Regions from separate parts of the Klebsiella grimontii genome, predicted to be linked through region 3. Evidence: riboswitches for the same ligand, from Rfam matches in the RefSeq annotation. Region 3 holds a riboswitch; each other region holds the start of a gene.

Region 1 (7,699 bases), 1.0 Mb from region 3:
ACGATTTTGACGTCCAGGCCCGCCTCTTTAAAGGCGCCGATCTGTTCGGCCACCACGATCGGCGCATGATCGGGGTTGATATACCAGTCCAGCACCAGGGTGAGTTTCTCGTTGGCCAGCGCCTGACCGCTGAACAGCACGCCAAGGGCCATTCCGCTATAAAGATGTTTACGCATGGTTATTCCTTCTGTTTAAAATCGTTATTCCGGCGTCCAGTCGATCAGCCGGTGTAAAAAAGCATCCACCGCCAGCCAGAGCAGGACGGTCAGCACCACCAAAATAAACAGGGCCGCGAAGCAGATATCGGTTTGCAGGCGGGCGTTGGCGTTAAGCATCACGTAGCCCAGGCCTTCGGCTGAACCGACCCATTCGCCGATAATCGCCCCGATGGGGGCAACGGCGGCGGCCATCCGCAGGCCGGAACCAAGGGCCGGAAGGGCGGCCATCATGCGAACGTGGCGCAGCTGTGCGCCAAAAGAGGCCCCCATGGTGCGCGCCAGATCGAGATAGTCGCGGTTAACCCGGCGCAGGCCGTCAAAAAACGCCGAGGAGACGGGAAAGAAAATCACCAGCACCGCCATCATCACCTTGGCGCCCATGCCAAAACCGAACCACAGCACCAGCAGCGGGGCGAGGGCAAAGACCGGGATCGCCTGGCTGGTCAGCACCAGCGGCATCAGCCAGCGCTGAAGGCGCGGCGAGACAATCATGCACAGCGCCAGCGTCACGCCGAGTAGGGCGCCAAGCACGAGGCCGCTGAGGATCTCGCTCAACGTGATCAGCGTGTGTTCGCCGAGGTACGAGCGGTTGACCCACAGAGCGCTTGCCACCGCCGAGGGTGAAGGCAGCAGAAAGGCGGGAATGCCGCTGCGGCTCGCCAGCCACCAGAGCAGCAGCAGGCCGCAGAACACCACGGCGGCGCGAAACAGTTTTGCGCTCATCCGTTAGCCCTTATCAGCTGTTGCAGCAGCTCCGCCTGGCTGGCCAACAGCTCCGGATCGTCCGGCGCGCGCGGCGGCATGCCGGACAGGCGATGCGCGTCGTCAATCCCGCCGGGAGCGGGGGAAAGGACCAGCAGACGATGGCTCAGGCGGCAGGCTTCCATCGGGTCGTGGGTAATCAGCACGACGGTGCGGTTCACCAGGAGTTCCGCGGCCAGGGTCTGAATGCGCGTCCGGGTCAGGGTATCGAGCGCGGAAAAAGGTTCGTCCATCAGCACAATGGGGCGGTCTTCATAGAGCGTGCGCGCCAGCGCCGCACGCTGGCGCATGCCGCCTGAGAGGGCGGCCGGGCGGTCGCCGGCGCAGTGTTCAAGACCAACCTGCTGTAACAGCGCGGCAACCCGCCGATGGTCTACGCGCTCTCCGCGCAGACGCGCGCCAAGCGAGACGTTGTCGCGCACGCTTAACCATGGATAAAGCAGATCTTTTTGTCCCATCCACGCCAGCCGTTTATCTATTGGCTGCCCGTCGCTGGCGCGAACGTCACCGGCGGTAGCTTTTGCCAGCCCGGCGATAATGCGCAACAGGCTGGTCTTTCCAGCGCCGCTGGCACCCAGCAGCGAAACCCACTGGCCGCCGGGGATAGCGAACGTCAGATTGTCGAATATCCGCCGCGCGCCAAAGCGCAGGCTCAGACCGCGCACCTGGATACCGGGCGCCGTCACGCCGGGCGCTCCGCGACGGCGTTGAGGCCCATCTGCCAGAAGTTAGCCTCCAGACGCGTTGCGGTGGTGAAAATAGCGCTGAGTTCGGCGAAACGCGCCTCGCCGCCGCGCTGCTGCCAGAGGGTTTCCAGCAGACCGATGGCGTTATTGACGCCGTTCAGGTAACCCTCATCGCCGTAGTTGCGGATCCAGGAGGCATAAGGATTGGCGGTCAGCCGGGTCGCCGGATCGTGCAGCAGGCCGAGGCCGATTTCCGCGTAGCCGGCAACGCAGGGCATCAACGCCGCCAGCAGATCCAGGGCGTCGCCGGAGTGGCCGATGTCCAGCACGTAGCGGGTATAGTTAACGGTTTCCACGGCTTCCGCATCGGCGGCCATCGTCGCTTCATCCAGTCCCCATTCCCTGCAGTAGCCGACGTGCAGCGGCAGCTCGTCAATAATGGCGTTCATCGACGCGGCGGCGACGCGCATTTCCGCCAGGGTACGCAGCTTGCTGACCAGCAGCGCGTAGCTGCGGGCGAAATGGATCAGAAACAGGTAATCCTGCGTCAGATAGCGGCGGAAGGCGGATTCGGGCAGGGTGCCATCGGCGAGCTGGCGCAGGAAGGGGTGGGCGACGTAGTGCTGCCAGTCGGCGCCGGCCTGCTGACGCAGGCGGCCATAAATACCCTGGGTAAACGCGGGAAGAATCACAGGACCTCCTGAAACAAGGGAGATCCGGGCGTGCTGAATGAAGTGTGAACAGGCAATGGCGCAAAACTGGCGGAAATGCCGACCCGTCCCTTCGCTGGCATGACCCAGATCAGGTTCAAAGGGTTCGGCTTACGCCATCTCAGCCCTCACGGGACACCCCTCGGTTTGGCCCCTGTTATACGACATTCCCTTTTTGATTACAATGCTGTGAATTTGCCGGGGATAGGTGACGTTGTCACTTTTAAATATCTCAAGAAATGGCTATTGCGCATCGTTTGCGCCCGGTGGCGGCTGACGCCTTACCGGGCGCGTATTATCAGAGGATCAGTGAAACGCTACCCAACTGGCCCCGTTGTCTGCTGAACGTACGCAGCTCTCTACCCAATGCACGCCGAGCGCCCCGGCTTTGGCATCCGGATACCAGAAGTTTTCCAGCAAGGCCGAATCGCGACGGTCGGTTGCATCCATGGCAATGGCAAAGCGGCGATACAGATTCGACCAGGCCTCAAACAGCCCTTCGGGATGGCCGCCGCCAATCCGGTCGTCCTGCAGGGCCAGCGGGTCAAGATAGGGCATACCGCGTTCGAGGATGCGCACCGGCTCGCCCTGAATTTCGTAGCGCAGCTGGTTCGGCTGTTCATCCCACCACTCCAGGCTAGCTTTCTCCCCGACGATGCGGACTTTCTGTCCGTGCATTGAGCCGCTGTTGACCGCCGAGCACCACATCGACCCTACGGCGCCGTTGTCGTACTCCATCAGCACATGCGCGTTATCCTCCAGCGGTGCGCGGCTTTTGACAAAACTCTGGCGGGAGCACATCAGGCGAGTGATATTAAGCTTCGGCGCCATGGTCTCCGCCAGGAACAGCGGGTGGGTGGCCAGATCGCCTAGCACGTAGCTGGGACCAACAAATTTCGGGTCCACCCGCCAGCGGGTGCTGGGGTTATCCTGCTCTACCGGCTGGTTATGGAAACCGTGGGCGAACTGCATATTGATGATGCGGATCTCGCCCAGCAGCCCCTGTTCAATCATCTGCCGAGCCTGCAGAATCAACTGATGCCCGGCGTATCCGTAGGTGACGCCGATGATTTTGCGCTGTTTTTCGCTCAGGGCCACCAGCGTATCGGCCTCTTCGCCGGTAAAACAGAGCGGTTTTTCGCAGACCACATGCAGTCCGGCCTCAAGCGCCGCGCGACAAATGGCGTAGTGGGTGTTATTCGGCGTGGCGATAGAAACCGCTTCAATGCCGTCTTCCCGCGCCGCTTCTTCGCGAAACAAGGTTTCGTAGTCGGGGTAACAGCGCCCGACGTCCACGCCCAGCTGCTGGCCAAACTCGCGCCCGCGCTCTGCATCAATATCAAAAGCCCCGGCCAGCAGGGTAAACGATCCGTCGCGCAGCGCCGCGGAGCGGTGAATATAGCCAATCTGGCTGCTTCCGCCGCCGCCCACCATGCCCCAGTGTAAGGAGCGGCCTACAGGTTTAATACCGTTAATCATCTGTTTTCTCCCGATTAAAACCCAACGGATCGCAGGTAGCGCAGGCTTTCCGTGACCGCCTGCAGGCTGCCCTCGACGTTGCGCGGATCGCGCTCTTGCTCAATGGTGATCCAGCCCTGATAGCCGCGCTTGTCGAGAAAGGCGCGCACCGCCGGATAGTCAATGGCGCCGCTGCCAAGCGGGCACATCACCCCCTCCGCACAGGCCGAGAAGAAGTCGATGCCGCGGGAAATCACGCTAGCGAACACCTGCGGGTCAACATCTTTAAAATGCAGGTAATCAAGGCGGTCAAAATGGCGATCCAGCCAGCTGATGGGGTCCATGCCCGACGAATAGTAGAGGTGGCCAGTGTCGAGACACAAACCGGCCACCTCATGGGGAATCTGCGTCGCCAGCAGGTCGATTTCATCGGCAAACTCGATGCAGCCGCCGGCGTGAGGATGGATAACCGGACGCACGCCGTACTCCTGCCACGCCAGTTTGCTGATAGTGATAATGTGGTCGATCATCCGCTGCCAGTCGGCGGGTGACAGACGGGGGGCCAGCTCGCCGCGTCCGGCATATTTCGCCCGCTGCGGATTGCCGAAATCAATAATGACCAGATAAGGCGGCTGGAAGGGGTTACCCGGCGTCTTTTCCGCGGCCGGTACCTGCGACAGATTGCGGCAGAGGTTATGCGTCAGTTCGACAATATTCGCGAAGTTCTCTTCGCTGACCAGATCGTCGAAGATCGTTCCGGCAACCAGCGACAGCCCCTGTTTATTCAGCGCGGCGCTAAGTTCATCGGCCCGGGTCGGCAGATAGCTCCACGGGCCCAGTTCAATGCTTTTATAACCGGCCGTCGCCGCTTCTTCCAGCACCTTGGGCCACGGCGGCAGGTAAGGGTTTTTGGGATCATCGACGCCCCAGCTGCACGGCGCGTTGGCAATATGTATGGTCATGATGGCTTCCTTTTCAGATGAGGAGAAAACATGACCAGTATTGAATGAAAATTTCATATTCAACAATGATGAAACTTAAATTCTTTGATGGGATTCAAGATTTATTTTGATAGCGTAAATGATAGATTTTTATCAAATATAGCGCTGAAGCGGAGCGCGGCGGCTTTATCCGCGCCTGCGTCAATCAGAGGTTTTCTTTGGTGAGGAGGTCAAACGGCTGCAGAGCGTTGATAAACGTCGCCCGCGGCTGGCTGACTGCCTGGATAAAGGCGTTAATTGTCGCCGCAGCGAACTCGCTAAGCCGGTGCGCAAGCATAAGATCGACGGTGCCGTCGATTAACGCCAGCTCGCCGTTGTCTACCGGGCCATGGCAAATCAGGGTGACCTGGTGCTGGCGTTGACGCGCGCGCAGGGCGTCGACAATACCTTCCACGCCGCCGCAGGGCGCGTAAATGGCCTTCAGATCCGGGTACTGTTGCAGCATCTCTTCCGTCACCTGGCACGCGACATCGGCACGTTCGTGGCTGCGCACCGGTTCAAGCACACGATCGCCTTTGCCCTGTTCGCGCAGGTAGGAGCGGAAACTTATCTCGCAGCTTTCCTGACAAATAAACCGATTATCGCCGACGATAATCCCAATTTCGCCGTCGCCGTGACAGAGCCTGTCCACCGCCCAGCCGGCGGTGCGGCCCGCTTTCTGGTTATCCAGCCCGATATAGCCGGTACGCTGGGGAATGCTCATATCGGAGAGCAGGGTGAAGACGTGCACCCCTTTATCAATCGCCTGAATGAGGGCATGGCGGATAAGCGGATTATCCAGCGCCACAATGCCGATAACATCCACTTCAGCGCTCAGGCGGCCGATCGCGGCGGCCATATCGTCGATGGCGTTAATATCATAATGCAGAAAAACGGGGGCCTGCGTCGGGCTATGCCACGCGAGTGCCGCCTGTTCAAGCGCCTGCGCCAGCTGTTGATAAAACGAGTGTGACGGCTGCAGCAGGATAAACCCCATTCTGAGGGCTATCGCCGACTGGCCGGCAGCCAGCCGATAGTGGGATTGCTCAAGCGCGAAGCCTAATCGCCGCGCGGACTCGAGTACTTTACGTTCGGTGCTCTCTTTGACGGCGGCCCGTTTATTGAGCACTCTGTCTACCGTCGCAATACCCACTCCGGCGTCTCTGGCTATGTCGGTCATGGTCACTTTTTTCGCTGACATCGGTCTCTTCCTTTGAGGTTATTGATAAAAATCTATCATTATTTGCGCGGGCAAAAAGCGAAGCCACTCAGGGTTTATAAAAAAATGGCGAAGCGTCTGCTTCATTGAGCTGATATTCAGGCGGCGGGGACTACACTAAGTGCATCACTAATAATGGAACAGGATGCCATGACCTATTCACTCTCGAGAAAATTCCTCGCCGCCACCTCTGTGCTGCTGCTGCTTTCAATGAGCGCGGTACCGGCTAGCGCCGCTGGCGACAGCACCGATGCCGTCTCTCCGCTCAACGCCGCGAATGGCTTAAGCGAAGCGGCAAAGCAGTACCTCCTGCATTATCCCTCCCGCAGCGGCGTTGACGGTAAAACCGCCCGCGAAGATACCGCCGCGGTATTTATTCCCTTTGGCGCGACGCCGGAAGGGGGGTGGCCTGTGGTGGTCTGGGCTCACGGTACCGTGGGCGTGGCGAACCACTGCGCGCCGTCGTTAAACCCGCGCAGCGATCGCGATAAGCAGTATCTGAATACCTGGCTGTCGCTGGGCTACGCGGTGGTCGCGCCGGATTATGCCGGGCTGGGCTCTGCTGGCCTGCACCATTATCTTAACGCCCGCGGCGAAGCGTGGAGCGTTCTTGATGGCGTTCGCGCCGCCCTGAAGCAGTTTCCGCTTAAGAATGAGCTTATTCTGGTAGGGCAGTCGCAGGGTGCGCACGCCGCGTTCGCCAGCGCGGGATATCAGCCGGAATATGCGCCGGAGCTGAACGTTCGCGCGACGGTGCTGACCGGTACGCCTTATTTTGAGAAAGGAACCACCGCCGCCGATGTGCTTCCACCGGCAGCCGGCAAAGCGCCGACCGGAGGCGACCCGAAAATACCCTATATTTTCTATATTTATCTGTCTGCCGCCGACAGCAACCCGCAGCTTAATCCGGCTGATTATTTCCAGGATAACGCGCTGCCGCTGCTGAAAGAGGCGAGCAATTTATGCATTACGCCGTTAAACGATGAGGTCATGAAGGCCGGTCTTAATGCCGCTAACTCACTTAAGCCGGGAATAGACTCCCTGTTAAACGCCAGCGTGGGCAGCATGCTTTATCCGACCCTGAAAATCGATCACCCGGTGTTTATCGGTATTGGCGGCGCGGATATCAACGTGCCGACGGCAATGCAAAAACGCTTTGCCGATGCGGTAAAAAGCGCGGGAACCCGGGCGGAGGTTCATATTTATGCCGGCCTGGATCATAGCGGTACGGTTAACCCGTCTTTACGCGACTCGGTGCCGTTTCTGATTAAGACGCTGAACGATAAGCGATAGTGCCGGCAGGCCGCCCTGAGCGATGGGGCGTACTTCGATTACCAGTATTTAGGGATCAGATAGCCATACATCACGACCGCGACAACAATCATCAACGTAATAATCGCCCAGTCCGCTTTTAGTGATTTTACTGCGTTCATAAGTTCCTCTTTTTTCAATGAATCATCGGGGAACCTTACCGCCGCCGCGCGCGATAGAAGGTGATGAAGATCACACATTAAAATTTGTCATACAAATAAAGTGTGTCGATTTTTAAATTTTCTCAGCAATATTTTGTCCGCTCATTCGTCTACCTCTGCACAGGCTAATATTCACGAGCATTATGAGGTAAACAGAAGATGAGAGATTTCGATATGCACGGTCAGCATCACCA
Region 2 (7,699 bases), 2.1 Mb from region 3:
ATCCCGGCCGGTCAGCGCGCCGCCCCAGGTATCAAAAATCATCACCGACTGCGCGCCCGCTTTGATTTGCGCATTCAGATACAACGTGACGCTTTTCGCCAGCTTATCGAGCAGCGCATGCAGGGCCTGCGGTTCGGCGTACATCATCTTTTTGATCACCGTAAACGCTTTGCTGCTGCCGCCTTCAACCATATAGGTCGCCAGCGTCCACGGGCTGCCGGAAAAGCCAATCAGCGGCACTTCCCCCTTCAGCTCACGGCGAATCGTGCGCACGGCGTTCATCACGTAGCCAAGTTCATCTTCCGGGTCGGGAACCGGTAATTTATCGACATCCGCTTTACAGGTGACGGGCGAGGTAAAACGCGGCCCTTCCCCGGCTTCGAAATAGAGCCCCAGCCCCATGGCATCCGGGATAGTGAGAATGTCCGAGAAGAGGATAGCCGCATCCAGCTTATAGCGACGCAGCGGCTGCAGCGTGACCTCGCAGGCCAGCTCGGCGTTTTTACACAGCGACATAAAATCGCCCGCTTCGGCGCGGGTGGCTTTATATTCCGGTAAATAGCGGCCCGCCTGACGCATCATCCACACCGGGGTGACATCAACCGGCTGGCGTAGCAGCGCGCGCAGGTAACGATCGTTCTTCAGTTCGGTCATTTTTACATTCCTTTAGCGTTGATGCGCCAAGTGTAACATGTCACTCATACTCTGCCCGACACATCGCCACGGTATCTTCAATCAGGCGGCGCGCCACGGTGCCCGGCGGCGGCAAAAGCGGCAAATCGTCATAGCGATACCACCCCGCCTCCAGCAGCTCTTTCTTGTCGATGACAATCTCGCCGCTATCGTACTCGGCCATAAACGCAGTCATCAGCGATTGCGGGAACGGCCAGGGCTGAGAGGTCACGTAGCGCAGATTTTTCACTTTAATGCCGCTCTCTTCCATCACCTCGCGGGCAACGGTCTGCTCCAGGGTCTCACCCACTTCGACAAACCCGGCCAGCACCGTGTGCACGCCGTTGCGATGGCGGGTATGCTGCGCCAGCAGAATAGCGTCATCCCGGCGGATGGCGACGATGATGCAGGGGGCGATTTGTGGGTAATAACGTTCGCGGCAGTGGCTGCACAGCATCGCCCATTCGGTTTTGCTGGGATGCATCGGATGGCCGCAGTAGCCGCAGAATTTGTGCGAGCGGTAGAACTCCGCCAGTTGGATCCCGCGTCCCGCCAGTTGAAAAAGGCCAGCATCCTGATCGAGCACCTGACGCAGCGATCCCATCTCATGCCGGCGATCCTGGCGTACCAGCCACACCGGCTCGCCCTGCCATTCTCCGATTCGCAGCGCGGGCTGGCCAGCAAGATTAAAATTTACCGCTTCGCCATAGGGTAATTCCCCGTCGGGCAACCATAATTTCTGTTCGTGGCTGACGATCCACCAGCCGCGATCTAATTTTTCAATAATACGATCCATATCTATTGCACTACCTTTATTTTACTGGCACTTTTAACATTAAATTTACATTTTGGTGAGCAACGTATTTCTCTTAAATCCTTGCGGAGTCAACCATGTTAAACCAGCTGGAAAACCTGACGGAACGTGTTGGAGGCAGCAATAAACTGGTCGATCGCTGGCTACAAGTACGTAAGCATTTGCTTGTGGCTTACTACAACCTGGTTGGCCTGAAGCCTGGCAAAGAATCCTTTATGCGGCTTAATGAGAAAGCGCTGGACGATTTTTGTCAAAGCCTGGTGGACTACCTCTCCTCCGGCCATTTTAATATTTATGAACGCTTTATCGGCGAATTGGAAGGCGATACGCCACTTTTAGCCGCCACGAAGATTTATCCACAGCTGCAGGCTAATACCCAGCAGATCATGGATTACTACGACTCCTGCCTCGAAAACGCCATCGATCACGATAACTACCTCGAGTTCCAGCAGGCGCTGTCGGATATCGGCGAAGCGCTGGAAGCGCGCTTTGCGCTGGAAGATAGCCTGATCGCCCTCGCCGTCGCCCACAGTCAAAAAGATAACGTCAGCGACAATATCGCGCCGACCGCTTGAGTTGTGAACCATTAACGCGTAGTTTACATACATTCCCCCTCGCTGAGAGGGGATGTCATCTTGTCGGAGTGCCCATTTTCCACACTGGAAAAGGCTGAGACCGTTTATTCGGGATCCGCGGAACCTGATCAGGCTAATACCTGCGAAGGGAACAAGAGTAAACTGCGTTTAGCGTCAGCCTCTTCAGGGCCGATCGCATCTGTTACTCCATCCGTCGTCTGGCAAGCCATATCCTGTTTAACTGGAATGAGCTATGTCTACAACAAAACTCACGCGTCGAGAGCAACGCGAACACGCCCAGCGCTTTATCGACACGCTGGAAGGTACCGCATTTCCCAATTCGCAGCGCATCTATATCCACGGTTCGCGGGAAGATATTCGCGTCCCGATGCGCGAAATCCAGCTTAGCCCGACCCTTATCGGCGGCAGCAAAGATAATCCGCAATACGAAGCGAATGAAGCGATTCCGGTCTATGACACCTCCGGCCCCTACGGCGATCCGCACATCGCGATTAACGTTGAGCAGGGTCTGAAAAAACTGCGTCAGCCATGGATTGATGCGCGTCGCGATTGTGAAGAACTCAACGACCGCAGTTCGGCGTATACCAAACAGCGGCTGGCGGATGATGGCCTCAACGAGCTGCGCTTTACCGGCCTGCTCACCCCCAGGCGCGCCATGGTCGGGAAATGCGTGACTCAGCTGCACTACGCCCGGCAGGGGATTGTCACCCCGGAGATGGAGTTCATCGCCATTCGCGAAAATATGGGCCGCGAGCGTATTCGTGGCGAAGTGTTGCGCCGGCAGCATCCGGGCGTTGGGTTTGGCGCGCGGCTGCCGGAGAATATCACCCCGGAGTTTGTGCGCGCTGAAGTCGCCGCCGGGCGCGCGATTATCCCGGCCAATATAAATCATCCAGAATCCGAGCCGATGATTATTGGCCGCAACTTCCTCGTGAAGGTTAACGCCAATATCGGCAACTCGGCGGTCACCTCGTCGATAGAAGAAGAGGTCGAGAAGCTGGTGTGGGCGACGCGCTGGGGAGCGGATACGGTGATGGACCTTTCCACCGGCCGCTATATTCACGAGACCCGCGAGTGGATCCTGCGTAATAGCCCGGTACCGATCGGTACGGTGCCGATCTACCAGGCGCTGGAGAAGGTCAACGGGATTGCCGAAGATCTTACCTGGGAAGCTTTCCGCGATACGCTGCTCGAGCAGGCTGAGCAAGGGGTGGACTACTTTACCATCCACGCGGGCGTGCTGCTGCGCTACGTGCCGATGACCGCCAGGCGCCTGACCGGCATCGTCTCCCGCGGCGGCTCAATCATGGCGAAATGGTGCTTATCCCATCATCAAGAGAACTTTCTCTATCAGCATTTCCACGAAATTTGCGAAATCTGCGCCGCCTATGACGTCTCGCTGTCATTGGGCGATGGCCTGCGTCCCGGCTCGATTCAGGATGCCAACGACGAAGCGCAGTTCGCCGAGCTGCACACCCTGGGCGAACTGACCAAAATCGCCTGGGAGTATGACGTGCAGGTAATGATCGAAGGCCCGGGCCATGTGCCGATGCAGATGATTCAGCGCAATATGACCGAAGAGCTGGAGCACTGCCACGAAGCGCCTTTCTACACCTTAGGGCCGCTCACCACCGATATCGCACCGGGCTACGACCACTTCACTTCGGGTATCGGCGCCGCCATGATCGGCTGGTTCGGCTGCGCGATGCTCTGCTACGTGACGCCAAAAGAGCACCTCGGCCTGCCGAATAAAGAAGACGTTAAGCAGGGACTGATTACTTACAAAATCGCCGCCCACGCCGCCGACCTCGCCAAAGGCCATCCCGGCGCGCAGATCCGCGATAACGCCATGTCGAAAGCACGCTTCGAGTTCCGCTGGGAAGACCAGTTCAACCTGGCGCTCGACCCGTTCACCGCTCGCGCTTACCACGACGAAACCCTGCCGCAGGAGTCCGGCAAAGTCGCCCACTTCTGCTCCATGTGCGGTCCCAAATTTTGTTCAATGAAGATAAGCCAGGAAGTTCGCGACTATGCCGCCGCACAGACCATCGAAGTGGGGATGGCCGATATGTCGGATACCTTTCGCGCCCGCGGCGGCGAGATCTACCTGAAAAAGGAGGAAGCCTGATGTATCAACCCGATTTTCCCGCAGTTCCTTTCCGCCTGGGGCTTTATCCGGTCGTCGATAGCGTTGCGTGGATCGAACGCTTGCTGGACGCGGGCGTTCGCACTATCCAGCTGCGCATCAAGGATAAACGCGATAGCGAAGTCGAAGACGATGTGGTCGCCGCGATCGCGCTGGGGCGCAAATATGATGCGCGGCTGTTTATTAATGATTACTGGCGCCTGGCCATCAAACATCAGGCTTACGGCGTGCATTTAGGCCAGGAGGATCTGGAAACCACCGATCTCAGCGCCATCCGCAACGCCGGGCTGCGCCTGGGGGTTTCCACGCATGACGATATGGAAATTGATATCGCGCTGGCGGCTCGTCCCTCTTACATCGCCCTCGGGCACGTTTTTCCAACGCAAACCAAGCAGATGCCCTCCGCCCCCCAGGGACTGGAGCAGCTCGCGCAGCATATTCAGCGTCTGGGCGATTATCCGACCGTGGCGATTGGCGGCATCAGCCTTGAACGCGCCCCGGCGGTACTGGCGACCGGCGTCGGCAGCGTTGCGGTGGTCAGCGCCATTACTCAGGCGGCCGACTGGCGACAGGCAACGGCTCGGCTGCTCGAGATAGCGGGAGCCGGTGATGAATGACAGCGATTTTATGCGTTATAGCCGCCAGCTGCTGCTGGAGGATATCGCCATTGAAGGCCAGCAAAAGCTGCTGGCCAGCCGGGTGCTGCTCGTGGGTCTCGGCGGGCTGGGCTCTCCCGCCGCGCTCTATCTGGCCGGGGCCGGCGTCGGCACGCTGGTGCTGGCCGACGATGACGACGTGCACGTCAGCAACCTGCAGCGGCAAATTTTGTTCACCAGCGATGATATCTCGCGCTCCAAAGCCGCTGCCGCCAGGGCCCGGCTGGCTCGCCTTAATCCGCAGATTGAGCTGATTGCGCTGAAGCAGCGTTTAGGCGGAGAGGCCCTGCAGGATGAAGTGGCGAAGGCCGATGTGGTACTGGATTGCACCGATAACATGGCGACCCGACAGGCGATCAATGCCGCCTGCGTCGCGCTTCAAACCCCGCTGATTACCGCCAGCGCCGTCGGGCTGGGGGGCCAGTTGATGGTACTGACGCCGCCGTGGGACCAGGGCTGCTATCGCTGCCTGTGGCCGGACGCTAACGAGCCCGAACGCAACTGCCGTACGGCGGGCATCATCGGCCCTGTGGTCGGCATGATGGGCACGTTACAGGCGCTGGAGGCCATCAAGCTGCTCGCCGGCATGGCCACGCCGCGTAACGCTCTGCGCCTGTTCGATGCCCGCACCAGCAGCTGGCGCACTCTCGCGCTCCAGCGGGCTCAGGGTTGTCCGGTCTGTGGAGGGCAGCATGCAGGTGTGGTTTAACGATGAACCGTTGCAGTGCGCCGAAGCGACCTCCGTCGCCGCTCTGCTCACGCAGCTGGAACAGCAGCAGCCGGGCGTCGCGCTGGCGCTCAATCAATGCATCCTGCCGCGTGAACGGTGGGAAGATCATCTTTTGCAGGAAGGCGACCAAATCCTGCTTTTTCAGGTTATTGCTGGAGGCTGATATGTTACGTATTGCGGATAAAACGTTTGAGTCCCATCTTTTCACCGGCACCGGTAAATTCGCTGCCCCCAACGTCATGGTGGAGGCCATTCGCGCCTCCGGCAGCCAGCTGGTAACGCTGGCGATGAAGCGCGTCGATCTTCGTCAGCATAATGACGCGATCCTCGCGCCGCTGTTGGCGGCTGGCGTTAGCCTGCTACCCAACACCTCCGGCGCCAAAACGGCGGAAGAAGCGGTCTTTGCCGCCCGTCTGGCGCGGGAAGCGCTGGGTACTCACTGGCTGAAACTAGAAATTCACCCGGACGCCCGCTGGCTGCTCCCCGACCCGATTGAAACGCTGAAAGCGGCGGAAATTCTGGTACGAGAAGGCTTCGTGGTGCTGCCCTACTGCGGCGCCGATCCGGTGCTGTGCAAACGTCTGGAAGAAGCGGGCTGCGCGGCGGTGATGCCGCTCGGCGCGCCAATTGGCTCCAATCAGGGACTGGAAACCAAAGCGATGCTGGAAATTATTATCGAGCAGGCCACGGTCCCGGTGGTCGTTGATGCGGGTATAGGCGTACCGAGCCACGCGGCGCAGGCGCTGGAAATGGGCGCTGACGCGGTACTGGTGAATACCGCCATCGCCGTCGCCGACGATCCGGTAACCATGGCCCGCGCCTTCCGCTTAGCGATCGATGCCGGATTGCTGGCGCGGCAGGCTGGCCCGGGCGCGCGCAGCACGCAGGCGCAGGCCACCAGCCCGCTGACCGGCTTTCTGGAGGCGCGGGTATGAACACCTTCACTGACCGTTGGCGGCAGCTGGACTGGGACGACATTCGCCTGCGGATCAACGGGAAAACTCCCGCCGACGTTGAACGCGCCCTGGCGGCCAAACAGCTTAGCCGCGACGATATGATGGCCCTGCTCTCGCCCGCCGCCGCGGATTATCTGGAGCCTCTGGCCCAGCGCGCCCAGCGCCTGACTCGCCAGCGCTTTGGCAATACCGTCAGCTTTTATGTCCCGCTGTATCTCTCGAATCTGTGCGCCAACGACTGTACCTACTGCGGTTTCTCAATGAGTAACCGCATCAAGCGCAAGACCCTGGATGAAACGGAAATTGCCCGTGAATGCGCGGCGATCCGCGCAATGGGCTTTGAGCATCTGCTGCTGGTCACCGGCGAACATCAGGGCAAAGTCGGCATGGACTATTTTCGTCAACATCTGCCCGCGATTCGCCGCCAGTTCGCCTCGCTGCAGATGGAGGTTCAGCCGCTGGCGATGGAAGAGTACGCCGAGCTGAAAACCCTCGGCCTGGACGGAGTGATGGTCTATCAGGAGACCTATCATGAAAGCATGTATGCGAAACATCATCTGAAAGGGAAAAAGCAGGACTTTTTCTGGCGGCTGGATACGCCGGACAGGCTCGGACAGGCGGGGATTGATAAAATTGGCCTTGGCGCATTAATTGGCCTCTCCGACAGCTGGCGGGTGGATTGCTTTATGGTGGCGGAACATCTGCTGTGGCTCCAGCAGCACTACTGGCGAAGCCGCTACTCCATCTCCTTTCCGCGGCTGCGCCCTTGCGCCGGGGGAATCGAGCCCGCCTCTTTAATGGATGAACGACAGCTGGTGCAGACCATCTGCGCTTTCCGCCTGCTGGCTCCGGAAGTGGAGCTCTCGCTCTCCACCCGCGAATCCCCCTGGTTCCGCGATCGGGTGATCCCGCTGGCCATCAACAACGTCAGCGCATTTTCGAAAACCCAGCCCGGCGGATATGCCGATAACCATCCTGAGCTGGAGCAGTTCTCGCCTCATGATGACCGTCGCCCGGAAGAGGTCGCCCGCGCGCTGGTGGCCAGCGGGCTGCAGCCGGTCTGGAAGGATTGGGATAGCTGGCTGGGACGCGCCTCCCAGTCGTCATGATGAAGAATGTCATTTCTTAA
Region 3 (7,699 bases):
CGATGGCGCAAGAGAACCCGGCAGGTCGAGATTAACCACCGGAACCCCCGCCTGCTGGCATAAGGCGGTAATTTTATCCGGGTTGGTCGCCCCGGTCGCCACCACCCAGTCAACCTGCCAGGAGAGCATCGCTTTTACCGCTTCAATTTCCAGCTCCGGGCTACGGCGCGTACAGGTAATGATCGGCAGCAGGCCGCGCTCGCGGGCCATCTCCTCAAAACGCTCGGCGACTGAACCGAAATAGCGGTTATCGTATTTGGGGACAATCATGCCAATGACGTGCGATTTTTTACTGCGCAGCATGCTGGCCTGGCGGTTAATGGCATATCCCTGCTCTTCGGCAATCCGCGTCACCTTTTCGGCAAGCTTCGCGCTGATGCGGCGCTTTTTCCAGTTGCCGTTAAGAATGGCACTGACCGCGCTCGCCGAAACGCCGGAGAGTTCCGCCAGGTCGTAAATCGTGATTTTCTTCATTTTTCCAACTTGCGTCACAAAATCATTTCGCTGTTAATTTCCCCACTTGCTCAATCGATGAAGCTGGAGCAACATGAGCTTCATCGATTGAGCTTGCATTTTACCCGCCGGAGTCTTCACGCATTGATCGTTAATATTCCAGCGAACATCAAATAATGGGGCTCATATTCAATACCTTAACAAGTTTTCGCCCCTGGCGTCGAACGTGATGCCCTCGTGTTCGTTAGCGCCAACTGACTCTGTAAAGGATTATAAAATGAACCACTCTGTCTCCTCTATGAATACTTCCCTCAGCGGTAAAGTCGCCGCTATCACCGGCGCGGCATCCGGTATCGGCCTCGAATGCGCGAAAACCCTGCTCGGGGCTGGCGCTAAAGTGGTGCTTATCGACCGCGAAGGCGAGAAGCTCAACAAAATCGTCGCTGAACTAGGCGAAAACGCCTTCGCCCTGCAGGTTGACCTGATGCAGGCGGAACAGGTTGATAACCTGCTGCAGGGCATTTTACGCCTTGCCGGACGTCTCGATATTTTCCACGCCAACGCCGGAGCCTATATCGGCGGGCCGGTGGCTGAAGGCGACCCGGACGTATGGGACCGCGTGCTGCATCTCAACATCAACGCCGCCTTCCGCTGCGTGCGCAGCGTCCTGCCGCATCTTATCGCGCAAAAATCCGGCGATATTATCTTCACCAGCTCTATCGCGGGCGTGGTGCCGGTGATCTGGGAACCTATCTATACCGCGTCGAAATTTGCCGTCCAGGCGTTTGTGCATACCACCCGTCGCCAGGTTTCCCAGTACGGCGTGCGCGTCGGCGCCGTGCTGCCGGGTCCGGTGGTCACCGCCCTGCTGGACGACTGGCCAAAAGCAAAAATGGACGAAGCGCTGGCCAACGGCAGCCTGATGCAGCCGATTGAAGTGGCCGAGTCGGTATTGTTTATGGTCACGCGCTCGAAAAACGTCACCGTACGCGACATCGTGATTCTGCCTAACAGCGTCGATCTCTGACCGTTCAACCAGCCTGTGTGAGAGGATTTTATGCAAAGCGATACGCAACATATTATTGGCGTCGATGTCGGTTCGGGCAGCGTTCGCGCCGGGGTGTTCAATCTGCGGGGCGACCTTCTCGCCCACGCGACCCGGGAAATTACCCTGTTTCGCAGTGCCGGAAATGTGGTGGAACAGTCGAGCCGCGAGATCTGGCAGGCGGTGTGCTACTGCATTAAAACGGCGGTGGCCAGCGCCGGGGTCGCTCCATCGTCAATTGCCGGTATCGGCTTCGATGCCACCTGCTCGCTGGTGGTGATCGGCGAAAACGACGCGCCTCTGGCGGTCGGGCCTTCGGAAGATGCGGACCGTAACATTATCGTCTGGATGGATCATCGCGCCACTGGCCAGGCGGAAAAAATTAACGCCACGGGCCACCCGGTGCTGCAGTACGTTGGCGGCAAAATCTCGCCGGAGATGGAAACGCCGAAAATTCTCTGGCTGAAGGAGAACCGCCCGCACATTTACCAGCAGGCGCGCCACTTCTTCGATCTGGCGGATTATCTGACCTGGCGCTCAAGCGGCGATTTAGCCCGCTCGGCGTGTACCGTGACCTGTAAATGGACCTACCTGGCGCATGAACAACGCTGGGACGCCGGGTACTTCCGCCAGATTGGCCTCGAAGAGCTGGCGGATGAAGATTTTGTCCGCATCGGCCAGCGGATTGTCGATCCGGGAACCCCCTGCGGCGACGGCCTCTGCGCCACGGCGGCAGAAGAGATGGGCCTGCCGGTCGGTACCCCGGTGGCGGTCGGTATGATCGACGCCCACGCGGGCGGCATCGGCACCGTCGGCGTGCTGAACGGCGCGGTCAACAATATGGCCTACGTCTTCGGCACCTCCTCCTGCACCATGACTTCCACTCAGGAAGCGGTGTTCGTGCCCGGCGTCTGGGGTCCTTACTATTCGGCGATGGTGCCGGGATTGTGGCTGAGCGAAGGCGGACAGAGCGCGGCCGGGGCGGCCATCGACCAGTTGCTGAGCTTCCATCCGGCTGCGGCGGAGGCTCGCGACCGGGCGAAAGCCGCAGGCCTCCCGCTGCCGGTCTGGCTGGCGGATCGCGTGCTGGCGCAGGTGGAAACTCCTTCTGCGGCGGTTAACCTCGCCGCCGGGCTGCACGTGGTGCCTGAATTTTTAGGTAATCGGGCGCCGCTGGCCGACCCGCATGCGAAAGCGATTATCGCCGGACTGGGGATGGAACGGGATTTGGACAACCTGATGGCGCTCTACGTCGCCGGGCTGTGCGGGATCGGTTACGGCCTGCGGCAGATTATTGACGCGCAGAAGACGTGCGGCATCCGCAGCGAGAATATCATCATCAGCGGCGGAGCCGGGCAGCATCCGCTGGTGCGCCAGCTACTCGCCGATGCCTGCGGCGTTACCGTAGTTAGCACCGCCAGCAGCGAGCCGGTGCTGTTAGGTTCGGCCATCCTCGGCGCGGTAGCAGGTAAAGTCGCCCCTTCACTGCCGGAAGCGATGAAGCAGTTTACGCGGGTGGATAAAACCTATCGCTGCGTTGCGCAGTATAGCGCCGAGCATCAGCGGCGCTATGAAGCGTATAAAACGCTACAGCACACGGCGCGGCTGATTCGCGAATAAGCGGGATCCCGGAGGCGGCGCTTGACGCGCCTGTCCGGGCTACCGGCCCGCAGAGGGCGGTGAACCGGTCACCCTGCTCTGCATAGCTTCCCGGAGGCGGCGCTTGACGCGCCTGTCCGGGCTACCGGCCCGCAGACGGCGGTGAACCGGTCACCCTGCTCTGCATAGCTTCCCGGAGGCGGCGCTGACGCGCCTGTCCGGGCTACCGGCCCACAGATGTCGGTGAACCCGTCGCCTGCTCTGCATGGCTTCCCGGAGGCGGCGCTTAACGCGCCTGTCCGGGCTACCGGCCCACAGACGGCGGTGAACCGGTCACCCTGCTCTGCATAGCTTCCCGGAGGCGGCGCTGACGCGCCTGTCCGGGCTCCGATCCTCAGACGGCGGTGAACCGGTAGCCCGGCCAAGCGCAGCGCCGCCGGGGAAGGCAGACGACGCGAGTGCTTAAGCGATAGTGACTTTGCCGTCCAGATAGACATCCTGCACGGCATTGATCAGCTTCACGCCGTCGGCCATCGATTTTTTAAACGCCTTACGTCCCAGGATCAGCCCCATGCCGCCCGCGCGCTTATTGATAACCGCCGTGCGCACCGCGTCGGAGAGATCGGTTTCGCCACCCGCCGCGCCGCCGGAGTTAATCAGCCCGGCGCGGCCCATATAGCAGTTCGCCAGTTGGTAACGCACCAGATCGATCGGATTATCGCTGGTGAGCTTGCTGTAAACCCGGTCATCGGTATAGCCGAAGTTCACCGCTTTATAGCCGCCGTTATTTTCCGCCATTTTCTGCTTCACGATATCCGCGCCGATGGTCGCCGCCAGGTGGTTGGCCTGGCCGGTTAAGTCTGCGGAAACATGGTAGTCGACGCCATCTTTCTTAAACGCCGAATTACGCAGATAGGCCCACAGCACGGTCACCAGACCCAGTTCGTGCGCGCGTTCAAACGCAGCGGAGATTTCTTCGATTTGCCGACGAGACTGCTCGGAACCGAAATAGATCGTCGCCCCGACCGCTACGGCGCCCATATTGAATGCCTGCTCAACGCTGGCGTACAGCGTCTGATCGTATTCGGTCGGGTAGCTCAGCGTTTCGTTATGGTTCAGTTTGACCAGGAAGGGGATGCGGTGCGCATAGCGGCGCGACACCGAGGCCAGCACGCCATAGGTGGAGGCCACGCAGTTACAACCGGCCTCAATGGCCAGTTCGACGATATTTTTCGGATCAAAGTACAGCGGGTTGGCGGCAAAAGAGGCGCCAGCAGAATGCTCTACGCCCTGGTCGACCGGCAGGATCGACAGATACCCGGTTCCCGCCAGGCGGCCGGTGTTATACAGGGTTTGCATATTACGCAGCACCGCCGGCGGACGATTGTTATCCACCATCACCCGATCGACATAATCCGCCCCCGGTAAATAGAGCTGGTCGGCTGGAATCGTCATACAGCGGTGCTGTAAAAGCGTGTCGGCATCTTTGCCAAGCAACTGCGTAATATCAGTCATAGCTATCTCCCGTAAGTGCCGGTCGAAACCGGCATGCGTTTTCCCAACCCAATTATTTTGGGCAGGTTAAGCCTGGTACCGACTCAGCATATTTTCCAGCCGGGAGCCTATTTTTTCAGCATAGTCTGCTGACACGTTGTCTTGCCGGTTACCACCAGGCGTGGAAATGGTGGACCGGACCGATGCCGTGCCCCACTTCCAGCGAATCGGCCTGCGCCAGCGCCGCAGAGAGCCAGCCCTTGGCTTCCGCCACGGTTCGCCCCCAATCATCGTAACGCGGACGCAGCGCCGCCAGCGCCGCCGACAGCGTACAGCCGGTACCGTGGGTGTTTTTGGTCTGGACTCTCGGCGCGGTAAAGCGCTGCTCCCCGTCGCGGGTAAAGAGCCAGTCAGGGCTTTCCGCATCATCAAGATGGCCGCCCTTCATTAATACCGCTCCGCAGCCCATTCCCAGCAGCGCTCTGCCCTGCTCCAGCATCTCCTTTTCCGTTCGGGCATGTGGCGCATCCAGCAGCGCCGCCGCCTCCGGCAGATTCGGGGTGATCAGCGACACCTGCGGCAGCAGGCGCTGGCGCAGCGTCTCCACCGCCGAGGCTGAGAGCAGCGGATCGCCGCTTTTTGCCAGCATGACGGTATCCAGCACCACGTTGGTTATCCGGTAGCGCGCCAGCCGTTCCGCCACCGCCTCGACGATATCGGTTTCCGCCAGCATCCCGATTTTGGTGGTATCGATGCGCACATCGCTGAAGACCGAATCGAGCTGCGCGGCGACAAAATCAGGCTCTATACGGTACACCGACTGGACGCCGCGGGTGTTTTGCGCCACCAGCGCGGTGATGACCGAGCAGCCGTAAGCGCCCAGCGCCGAGAAGGTTTTGAGATCCGCCTGGATCCCCGCGCCGCCGCTCGGGTCGGTGCCGGCGATGGTTAACGCGTTAATTCGTTTCACAGGTCACCTCCCGCGTAGAGCGCATCGAGAAAGGCGGGAGTAAAGCTGCCGGGGCCGCCTTGCCGCGCCGCTTTTCCCCCCGCCAGCTTCATCAGACCGCAGGCCGCGGCCACGTTCTCCAGCCGATCGCCGGGCATCGCCGCAGCGGCGGCAACCACCGCCGATAGCGCGCAGCCGGTGCCGACTACCCGGGTCATTAGCGGATCGCCGCCGGTGACCGCGCGCGTGCGCTGGCCATCGGTGATGTAATCGACCTCGCCGGTGACCGCGACCACGGTATTCAACTGGCGGGCCAGCGCCTGCGCCGCGGGCAGCGCTGCGGCGGCGGTATCGGTGGTATCGACGCCGCGCCCGCCGCCGCTCATTCCGGCCAGGGCCATAATTTCCGAGGCATTACCGCGAACGGCGGCAGGCTGCAGCGCCAGCAGCTCCCGGCAAAATTCTGTCCGTAAGGTCAGCGCGCCGACCGCCACCGGGTCCAGCGCCCAGGGCTTGCCCGCCTGCGTTGCGCTATGCGCCGCCGCACGCATCGCCGCCGCGCGTTCGACGGTCAGCGTACCAACATTAATCAGCAGCGCATCGGCAATAGCGGCAAACTGGCTGGCTTCGTCCGGGTCGATAACCATCGCCGGGGATGCGCCAATCGCTAACAGGACGTTGGCGGTAAAGGTCTGCACCACGTCGTTCGTCATGCAGTGCACAAGAGGGGAATGACGGTGAAAAAGGTGCCGCAGATGGGCGATATGCGCGGGGTTCAGCAGGTCAGACATCGTTTGCTCCCGCCAGGCGATGAAGAAGCGACGACCCTGCGGTCTCTGACTTCCCTACGCTGGCATTATCCAGATCAGGTGGTACGGGTTTTTCTCAGCCTTCACAAAGAAGGGCACCCCGAGTCATTGAGAGATAAAAACGTTCTCAGCGGGCAGGTTACGGTAAGTCGCGGGACAACGCAAGCTGGCCTGGCGAGGTTAGAGGAGCGCACGCCGATCTGAATTTAACAATAAGCAATCAAATAATTAACAAAATAAACACTTTTTCAGATACGTGTTTATAGTTTAGAAGGCGTTACAGGATGTAACCCGGCGTCATATCGAAATTAACGAGTGAATCAGCGTAAACCCATGAGGATTCCGATGAAATTAACACCGATTATGAAAAGTCTGGCTCTGGCAGGAATCATTTCGACCCTCCCCATGACCAGTTGGGCGGAAACGTCTCCCAAAGCAGCCGCCGCGGCAACCAAACAGGCAAACGACGCGCTGTACAAACAGCTTCCCTTCTCCGATAACACCGACTTTACCAACGCGCATAAAGGCTTTATCGCCGCGCTCCCTACGGAGGTGATTAAAGGCGAACAGGGCAACGTTATCTGGAACCCGCAGCAGTACAACTTTGTTAAAGAGGGTGAAAAGGCGCCGGATACGGTCAACCCCAGCCTCTGGCGTCAATCCCAGTTGATCAATATTAGCGGCCTGTTTGAAGTGACCGAAGGCGTTTACCAGATCCGCAACCTCGATCTCTCCAACATGACCATTATCGAAGGCAAAGAAGGCATCACCGTTGTCGATCCGCTGGTATCGGCGGAGACCGCAAAGGTCGGAATGGATCTGTATTACAAAAATCGCGGCAATAAGCCGGTCGTTGCGGTGATCTACACCCACAGCCACGTCGATCATTACGGCGGCGTTCGCGGCGTGGTCGATGAAGCCGATGTGAAATCCGGTAAAGTCAAAATCTACGCGCCTTCCGGTTTTATGGAAGCCGCCGTTGCTGAAAACATTATGGCCGGGAACGTAATGAGCCGCCGCGCCAGCTATATGTACGGCAACCTGCTGAAACCGGATGCCACCGGCCAGGTTGGCGCAGGCCTCGGCACCACGACCTCCGCCGGCACCGTCACGTTGATTGCTCCCACCAATATCATCGAGAAAGATGGCCAGAAAGAGACCATCGACGGGCTGACCTACGATTTTATGCTGGCGCCGGGCTCAGAAGCACCGTCGGAAATGCTGTGGTATATCGAAGAGAAGAAGCTGATTGAATCCGCAGAAGACGTCACCCACACCCTGCATAACACCTACTCGCTGCGCGGGGCGAAAATTCGTGAACCGCTGCCGTGGTCGAAATATATCAACGCC
Region 4 (7,699 bases), 2.7 Mb from region 3:
TGTTCCGCCAGCAGCTGGGGATCAGCGTGCTGGGGTGGCGGGAGGATCAGCGCATTAGCCAGGCCAAGCTGCTGCTGAGCACCACGCGGATGCCGATCGCCACCGTTGGCCGTAACGTCGGTTTTGAGGATCAGCTCTACTTTTCGCGCGTATTTAAGAAGTGTACCGGCGCCAGCCCGAGCGAGTTTCGCGCCGGGTGTGAATAAAAAGTAAAGAAAGTGAAATGATAGCCCGGGTTATTAACACAGCCAGTAAACTATACAAACAAATGATGGCTTGACGAAGTATTAACGGCTCCGGAGAATCCGTGCTTCGTTTTTAAACCGGGTACATTATGCAAGCATTGCTGGAACACTTTATTACTCAATCTACGGTCTATTCCCTGATAGCCGTTCTGCTGGTCGCCTTCCTCGAGTCGCTGGCGCTGGTGGGGCTTATCTTACCGGGAACGGTGATGATGGCCGGATTGGGGGCGCTGATCGGCAGCGGCGAGGTTAACTTCTGGCAGGCGTGGCTGGCGGGGATTATCGGCTGTTTGCTCGGTGACTGGATTTCGTTCTGGCTGGGCTGGCGCTTCAAAAAGCCGCTGCACCGCTGGTCTTTTTTGAAGAAAAATAAAGCGCTGCTGGATAAAACCGAACATGCGCTGCATCAGCACAGCATGTTGACCATTCTGATTGGCCGATTTGTCGGGCCGACGCGCCCGCTGGTGCCGATGGTCGCCGGAATGCTCGATCTGCCGGTCGCGAAATTCATCCCGCCCAATATCATTGGCTGCCTGCTGTGGCCGCCGCTCTACTTCTTACCGGGGATCCTCGCCGGGGCGGCCATTGATATCCCGGCCGATGAGAATAGCGCCAGCTTTAAGTGGCTGCTGCTGGGCGCGGCGCTGCTGGCGTGGCTGGCGGCGTGGCTGTGCTGGCGGCTGTGGCGCAGCGCTAAAAATTCCGCCGATCGGTTAACCCGCTTTCTGCCGCGTTCGCGTCTGCTGTGGCTCGCTCCGCTTTCGCTGTGCGCCGCCGGGGCCGCGCTGGTTTTCGCCTTCCGCCATCCGCTGATGCCGGTCTATCTCGAGATCCTGCAGAAGGTTATTTTGCGCTAATGCCCAGCAGCGCCGAGGCGCTGCTGTTGCCGCTGAGCAGCGAGGCGGTGTCGCCATCCCAGGCGATTCGTCCCTCGGCCACAACTATCGACCTCGGCGCGATGCGCGCCGCATCTTCCACGCTGTGCGATACCATTAATAGCGTCAGCCGCTGCTGCTGGCAGACGTCGGCAACCAGCGCCAGCATCTCCTGGCGCAGCGCGGGGTCGAGCGCCGAGAAGGGCTCATCCAGCAGCAGCACCGGCTGCTTGCGTACCAGACAGCGCGCCAGCGCCGCGCGCTGACGCTGGCCGCCGGAAAGCTCGCCCGGCAGCCGTTCTAACATCGCATCGATCCCCATCTGTTCGGCGATGGCCCGCAAATGGGCTGTTTGTTCCGCGTTCAGCTTGAGCCCCGGATGCATTCCCAGAGCAATGTTCTGGCGGATGGTGAGGTGGTTAAACAGGTTATTTTCCTGAAACAGCATCGATACCGGACGACGCGCGGGCGGCGTGTGGGTATGAGGCTGGCCGTCGATGTCGATACTGCCGCTGGCAGGCGGCAGAAAACCGGCAATCAGGTTCAGCAGCGTGCTTTTCCCGGCGCCGCTGGGGCCAAGCACCGCGATGCGTTCTCCGCGTTCGACGGCAAGCGTAAAACGCATCGGCAGATGCTGGTAAAGCCAGGTCACATCATTCAGTTTTAGCATCGCGCCCCGGAAGTTTTTCAATCACGCTAAAGAGTAAAAAGCACAGCAGCAGGAGCAGAAGGGCGGTCACGGCGCCGTCCTGGCTACGATAAGAGCCGATCTGCTGATACAGGTAGAACGGCAGGGTACGAAAATCTTCGTTACCGAACAGCGCCACCACGCCGAAGTCGCCAATCGACAGCACGCAGGCGAAGGCCAGCGCCTGGGCCAGCGGGCGCTTTAACGCGCGAAGCTCAACCACCCTGAGACGGGTAAAGCCGTGCATCCCCAGCGACTGGCAGAGGGTACCGTAGCGGGCGGCGATATCGCGCATCGGGTTCTCCAGCACCTTCAGCGCGTAGGGGATCGCCATCAGCGCATTGGTAAAAATCACGATACCGTCGGCGGACTCGGGCAGGCCCACGCTGTTATTGAGCAGCAGGAAGAAGCCGGTGGCCAGCACGATGCCGGGCATGGCGAGGATCAGCATCCCGCTTAGCTCCAGCGCCTGCCCGGCCAGCGGGCGACGGCGGGCGCGAAGCTCGCGGCTGCTCCATAGCAGCATCATGGTCAGGATGACGCTTAATAGCCCGGCGGCAAGCGCGATGCGCAGCGACGTCCCGAGCGCCTGCCACAGCGCGGGCTGATGCAGCACGCGAAACAGATTGCTGTTCAGACCGTCGAGTATCACCGCCAGCAGCGGCGGCAGCAGTAGCAGCAGCGCTGCGGTAATCAACGCAAAGTCGCTTAATCGACTGTGCAGGCGATCGTCGGGATCGCGCCAGCCGCGAATATTACTGGCCCCGATGGCGAGGGCTTTGCTCAGCCGTTGGCTAAGCAGCACCAGCCCAAGGCAGCAGATCATCTGGATCAGCGCCAGCATCGCCGCGCGGCCCGGGTCGTAGTCGAAATTAAGGGCCTGGTAAATCGCCAGTTCGATGGTGGTTGCCCGCGGGCTGCCGCCCAGCGACAGCACGGTCGCAAAGCTGGCGAAACAGAGCATAAAGATCAGCGCCGCGACCGGAGCAATTTGCCGGCGCAGCCACGGCCACTCCACCAGGCGGAAGAAGACGTAGCCGCGCATGCCGAGCTGGGCGGCGATTTGCCGCTGCTCGCCGGGGATATTTTCCAGCGTTTGTAGCAGCAGGCGCGTGGCCATCGGCATATTAAAGAATACGTGCGCCAGCAGGATCCCCTGCAGCCCGTAGGGCGAGAACGACCACTGCCAGCCGAAAGCGTTAAATAATTCGGCCAGCCAGCCCTGACGGCCGTAGACGCTGAGGATGCCGAAGACCGCCACCAGCACCGGCAGAATTAAGGTCATTGCGCAAAGGCGCAGCAGCAGCGTTCGCCCGGGGAATCGACGCCGATAGAGGGCGCGGGCGAGAAATATCGCCGGCAGCACCGAAAAAAGCGCCGAAAGAAAGGCCTGCCAGAAAGAGAAGCGTACGACGTGCCAGAGATAGCTATCGCCGATCAGCACGCCCCAGGCCGCTTCCGGCGCGCTGAACCACAGCGCCAGAAAGGCGGCCAGCGCCACGACGACCAGAATGATGGCCGCCGTGACTCCCGGCAGGAGCCAGGCGAAAGCTAGCGGCTGACGGCGCGTTGCCATGCGCTGATCCAGTTCTGGCGTTCGGCGGCCACCTGCTGCGGGGTAAATTCGAGGGTCGTTTGCGGTTTCATCAGCGCGTCAAAGCCCGCCGGAAGCGCAACCTGGGTGACCGGATACATCCAGTTGCCGGTCGGGATCGCGTTCTGGAAGCCCGGCGAGACCATAAATTTGAGGAATTTTTCCGCCAGCTCCGGCTGCTTGCTGGCCGCGGTGCGGGCGGCGACTTCAACCTGTAAATAGTGACCTTCCGCGAAGTTCGCCGCGGCGTAGTTATCTTTCTTCTCTTCAATAATATGGTAGGCCGGGGAGGTGGTATAGCTCAGCACCAAATCGCTCTCGCCTTTCAGGAACAGGCCGTAGGCTTCGCTCCAGCCTTTGGTGACGGTGACGGTTTTCGCCGCCAGCTTCTGCCAGGCTTCCGGCGCTTTATCGCCGTACACTTTTTGCATCCACAGCAGCAGCCCCAGACCCGGCGTGCTGGTACGCGGATCTTCATAAATCACCCGCCATTTTTGCTCGCCCTCAACCAGCTCTTTCAGGCTTTTCGGCGGATTTTTCAGCTTGTTTTTATCGTAAACAAAAGCGAAGTAGCCGTAATCGAACGGGACGAAGGTGTCGTTGTCCCAGCCGCCGGGTACGCTGACCGCGCTGGCCGGTACGCCGCTTTTGGCGAACAGTTTGCTCTGCGAGGCGGCTTCCAGCAGGTTGTTATCCAGCCCAAGCACCACGTCGGCTTTGCTGTTTTTGCCTTCCATGCGCAGACGATTGAGCAGCGAGACGCCGTCTTCCAGCGCCACGAACTTCAGTTCGCAGCCGCAGTCGGCTTCAAAGGCTTTTTTAACCGCCGGGCCGGGGCCCCAGTCGGCGGAGAACGAGTCGTAGGTATAAACGGTGAGTAGCGGTTTGGCAAAAACGGGCGCGGCGACCAGCGCCAGCAGCGGGAGTAATTTTTTCAACACTTTGCACCTCAGAAAAAGGGGTGGCAAAGGATTTTGAGTGGGCCTCAAATCCCTTCGCCGGCGTTATCCGGATCAGGTTCGACGGGTATTTTCTCAGCCATAATTCAGCACCCCGTTGAGAACGGCAGTTAGTGTAATGATTTTGTCAGCGGACTGAAAGCATTACGGTTCCGGCGGCGCGAACCACGCGGATTTAAAGTCAAACCAGCCGAGCGTGTTCATGCGTACGCCGCGCATACTGCGCTGCCCCTGGATCATCAGCCAGTGGTGAATCAGCGGCACCACGGTTTGATTGGCCAGCAGCTGCTGGCTCCACGTGGCGGGGTTAAGCTCTCCCGCGCGCCAGCGGCTTGCGTCTTCCTCCCAGTCGATGGGAATACAGTTGCGAATTAGCGGGACTTCATACAGCCAGGCAAACAGGGAAAAATCGATCGGCAAGGTAAAGTTGGCGCTGTTAAGCCACACGTCGCTGACCGCTTCACCGCGGTGCCACTCCTGGTATTCCAGTTCCTGAATCTCCAGCTTAACCTGATGCTCGGCCAGCAGCGTCGCCATGATCCCGCCGATCACGCGATGCTCGACATGGTCCTGGTAGTAGGTCAGCCTGACCGTTTCCAGGCCCGGCGGTTTTTCGCAGGCGTGGCTGCGCGCGTGATGCCAGCGGGGCAGCAGACCATAGGCCGGGAACCAGTTTCCCTGATAGTGCTCGCCGGCGTGGTAGAGCAGGCTGGCGGGCTGGAACAGATAGCTTAACCACTGGCGTACCGCCGCGTTGGCGCCGAGCGGGCTGCGGGCGTCGAACAGCAGGTAATAACAACCCTCTTCCAGACGGCTTTCTACCGCTTTCTCGCTTTGTGTGGTGCCCTGTAACGTTAACCCGCCGTTGGGCTCTTCGCTGATTTCCGGCAGGACCCAGACGTTCACTTCATCGATCAGCGCCCGGTAGCCGAAATAGTCGTCAAAGGCGTGAATTTTGAGCTGATTCTGGTTATTGCGCACCACCGAGTAGGGCCCTGTGCCGACGGGGATGCTGGAGAAATTGTCCATCGACTGCCACTCGTGCGGCAGGATCATGGCCGGTACCTGGCTTAACAACCACGGTAGCCAGCGGTCGGGTTGGCTGAGATGAATGTCGAGAGTCCAGGCGGTAGGGGAGTCGATACGCTCGATATGAGAAAACAGCGGCAGCGCGTTGCTGCGCTGCAGGGAGGTGATGACATCCTCCATCTCCAGTTCGCGACCATGATGAAAATGAATCCCCGGACGCAGGAAAAAGCGCCAGTGGGTCGGGGTGATCTGCTGCCAATGGTGAGCAATATCGGCCTCCAGTTCCCCATTTTCCTCATTTACCCGGGTGAGAGCGCTAAAAATCTGCCGGGCGATATGGGTTTCCGAGCGGCGCAGCGCGCTGCCGGGCAGCAAATTTTTCATCGGCCGGTAGTAGAGCACGCGCAGGATATGCCGACCCTGGCGAAAGCTGCGGCCTAAATGGGAAACCAGCATTTGCCGGACGGCGGCTTTATCGCCCACCAGCTGTACCAGCTGATCGATTCTGTCCTGCTCCAGCAGATCTTCCGCCCTCTGCTGCTGCAGCGCGAGACCGGTATAGAGAAAAGCGAGCCGGGAACGCTTGCCGCGTCCGGCCTCCGCCTCCCAGGTCAGCCAGCCGCGCGCCTCCATCATGTTGAGTAAGGTACGCATATGACGACGCGAGCAGCTTAGCATCTCTGCCAGTTCATTCAGCGTTGTCTCCTGCGACTTGCCATCGCAGCACTGCCACAGGCGGATGAACTGCTGTTGTAAACGACCGGAAGACATAAAAGGGGAACTCCTGATAAAAACTCAGCAATTTATTACTTCCTATATTAAGGCAATAATCCACGTCGATGAAGCGAGGAGGTGGATATGATGAGGTCAACCGCAAAACAGTTCTACCAATGCTACTTTTCTGCGACGCAGGATGCGTCCTGGCTGGCCCGCCTGATGGCAGGAAGACAGCAGGAAATTCTCGGTGAACTGATGCAGTGGGGAGTTACGTCGCAGACCTCTGAACATTGACTTGCAGACATCATGTGTGACTGAGTATTGGTGTTATACTCGTCGTCTTTCAAGCTGCAGGTGCATTGGCCGCGCCCGCTCGCCCGGGTCACATAGTTATCTATGTTCCCAGGGACTTACGTTCTGGCCGCCTGCCCGCAACTCGAAATCCATAGAGTATAGAATCACCCGCCAGCAGAAAACTTCTGCTGGCTTTTTTCGTTTTCTTCTTCGCGTGTTTAAGGATATTTCATGCTGTGGTTAATGACGATGGGGCGTCGGCTTAACGGCGTTTACGCCGCTTTTATGCTTGTCGCTTTCATGATGGGGATCGCAGGCGCGCTGCAGGCGCCGACGCTCAGCTTATTTCTTAGCCGCGAAGTCGGTGCGCAGCCTTTCTGGGTGGGGCTGTTCTATACCGTTAACGCCATTGCCGGGATTCTGGTCAGCCTGGCGCTGGCTAAACGCTCCGATAGTCGAGGCGATCGTCGACGGCTGATTATGTTTTGCTGCCTGATGGCGGTGGGAAACGCGCTGCTGTTTGCGTTCAATCGCCACTATCTGACGCTGATTACCTGCGGGGTTATGCTGGCCTCCGTGGCGAATGCCGCGATGCCGCAGCTCTTCGCTCTGGCGCGGGAATATGCCGATAGCTCGGCGCGCGAAGTGGTGATGTTCAGTTCGATAATGCGTGCGCAGCTCTCGCTAGCGTGGGTCATTGGCCCACCGCTGGCTTTTATGCTGGCGCTGAATTATGGCTTCACCACCATGTTCTCCATTGCCGCCGGGATCTTTGTCATTAGCCTGGCGCTGATCGCTTTTAAGCTACCGTCGGTCGCCCGCGTTGAACAACCCTCGGAAGGGGCCGAAGTGCTGGTGCAGGCCGGAGGGTGGCACGATAAAAACGTGCGGATGCTGTTTATCGCCTCCACGCTGATGTGGACCTGCAATACCATGTATATCATTGATATGCCTCTGTGGATCAGCAGCGATCTTGGCCTGCCGGACAGCCTTGCTGGGATCCTGATGGGCACCGCTGCCGGGCTGGAGATCCCGGCGATGATTCTGGCGGGCTACTACGTCAAGCGCTGGGGCAAGCGCAATATGATGGTGACGGCGGTTGCGGCGGGCGTGCTGTTTTATATCGGCCTGATTCTGTTTCACGACCGGGTTGCGCTGCTGATTTTACAGCTATTTAATGCCGTCTTTATCGGCATTGTGGCCGGGATTGGCATGCTGTGGTTTCAGGATCTGATGCCCGGAAGGGCGGGGGCCGCGACGACGCTGTTTACCAACAGTATTTCCACCGGAGTCATTCT

What was found. Region 3 has a riboswitch for thiamine pyrophosphate ahead of thiM (hydroxyethylthiazole kinase). Riboswitches for the same ligand answer to the same signal wherever they lie in the genome.
Region 1: another riboswitch for thiamine pyrophosphate. It lies ahead of ACE3MN_RS13385 (TenA family protein); the one in region 3 lies ahead of thiM (hydroxyethylthiazole kinase).
Region 2: another riboswitch for thiamine pyrophosphate. It lies ahead of thiC (phosphomethylpyrimidine synthase ThiC); the one in region 3 lies ahead of thiM (hydroxyethylthiazole kinase).
Region 4: another riboswitch for thiamine pyrophosphate. It lies ahead of thiB (thiamine ABC transporter substrate binding subunit); the one in region 3 lies ahead of thiM (hydroxyethylthiazole kinase).

The regions. Positions count from the first base shown of each region.
Region 1 covers NZ_CP169721.1:2,827,196-2,834,894, reverse strand. Annotated here, with positions in the region: gene ACE3MN_RS13400 (ABC transporter substrate-binding protein) at 1-176, opposite strand, end outside; gene ACE3MN_RS13395 (ABC transporter permease) at 201-941, opposite strand; gene ACE3MN_RS13390 (ABC transporter ATP-binding protein) at 938-1,666, opposite strand; gene ACE3MN_RS13385 (TenA family protein) at 1,663-2,358, opposite strand; TPP riboswitch at 2,428-2,529, opposite strand; gene ACE3MN_RS13380 (Gfo/Idh/MocA family protein) at 2,683-3,855, opposite strand; gene ACE3MN_RS13375 (sugar phosphate isomerase/epimerase) at 3,870-4,796, opposite strand; gene ACE3MN_RS13370 (LacI family DNA-binding transcriptional regulator) at 4,981-6,015, opposite strand; gene ACE3MN_RS13365 (alpha/beta hydrolase) at 6,184-7,326, shown strand; gene ykgR (small membrane protein YkgR) at 7,365-7,466, opposite strand; gene ACE3MN_RS13355 (hypothetical protein) at 7,665-7,699, shown strand, end outside.
Region 2 covers NZ_CP169721.1:5,395,284-5,402,982, forward strand. Annotated here, with positions in the region: gene hemE (uroporphyrinogen decarboxylase) at 1-654, opposite strand, end outside; gene nudC (NAD(+) diphosphatase) at 695-1,468, opposite strand; gene ACE3MN_RS25275 (Rsd/AlgQ family anti-sigma factor) at 1,564-2,061, shown strand; TPP riboswitch at 2,116-2,229, shown strand; gene thiC (phosphomethylpyrimidine synthase ThiC) at 2,315-4,210, shown strand; gene thiE (thiamine phosphate synthase) at 4,210-4,845, shown strand; gene ACE3MN_RS25290 (HesA/MoeB/ThiF family protein) at 4,838-5,593, shown strand; gene thiS (sulfur carrier protein ThiS) at 5,577-5,777, shown strand; gene thiG (thiazole synthase) at 5,779-6,549, shown strand; gene thiH (2-iminoacetate synthase ThiH) at 6,546-7,679, shown strand.
Region 3 covers NZ_CP169721.1:1,796,599-1,804,297, reverse strand. Annotated here, with positions in the region: gene ACE3MN_RS08590 (substrate-binding domain-containing protein) at 1-474, opposite strand, end outside; gene ACE3MN_RS08585 (SDR family oxidoreductase) at 731-1,480, shown strand; gene ACE3MN_RS08580 (FGGY-family carbohydrate kinase) at 1,511-3,118, shown strand; gene fbaB (class I fructose-bisphosphate aldolase) at 3,560-4,612, opposite strand; gene thiD (bifunctional hydroxymethylpyrimidine kinase/phosphomethylpyrimidine kinase) at 4,761-5,561, opposite strand; gene thiM (hydroxyethylthiazole kinase) at 5,558-6,331, opposite strand; TPP riboswitch at 6,366-6,462, opposite strand; gene ACE3MN_RS08560 (alkyl/aryl-sulfatase) at 6,695-7,699, shown strand, end outside.
Region 4 covers NZ_CP169721.1:4,784,469-4,792,167, reverse strand. Annotated here, with positions in the region: gene araC (arabinose operon transcriptional regulator AraC) at 1-206, shown strand, start outside; gene ACE3MN_RS22460 (DedA family protein) at 335-1,102, shown strand; gene thiQ (thiamine ABC transporter ATP-binding protein ThiQ) at 1,089-1,790, opposite strand; gene thiP (thiamine/thiamine pyrophosphate ABC transporter permease ThiP) at 1,774-3,384, opposite strand; gene thiB (thiamine ABC transporter substrate binding subunit) at 3,360-4,343, opposite strand; TPP riboswitch at 4,375-4,468, opposite strand; gene sgrR (HTH-type transcriptional regulator SgrR) at 4,506-6,161, opposite strand; gene sgrT (glucose uptake inhibitor SgrT) at 6,249-6,401, shown strand; gene ACE3MN_RS22430 (sugar efflux transporter) at 6,633-7,699, shown strand, end outside.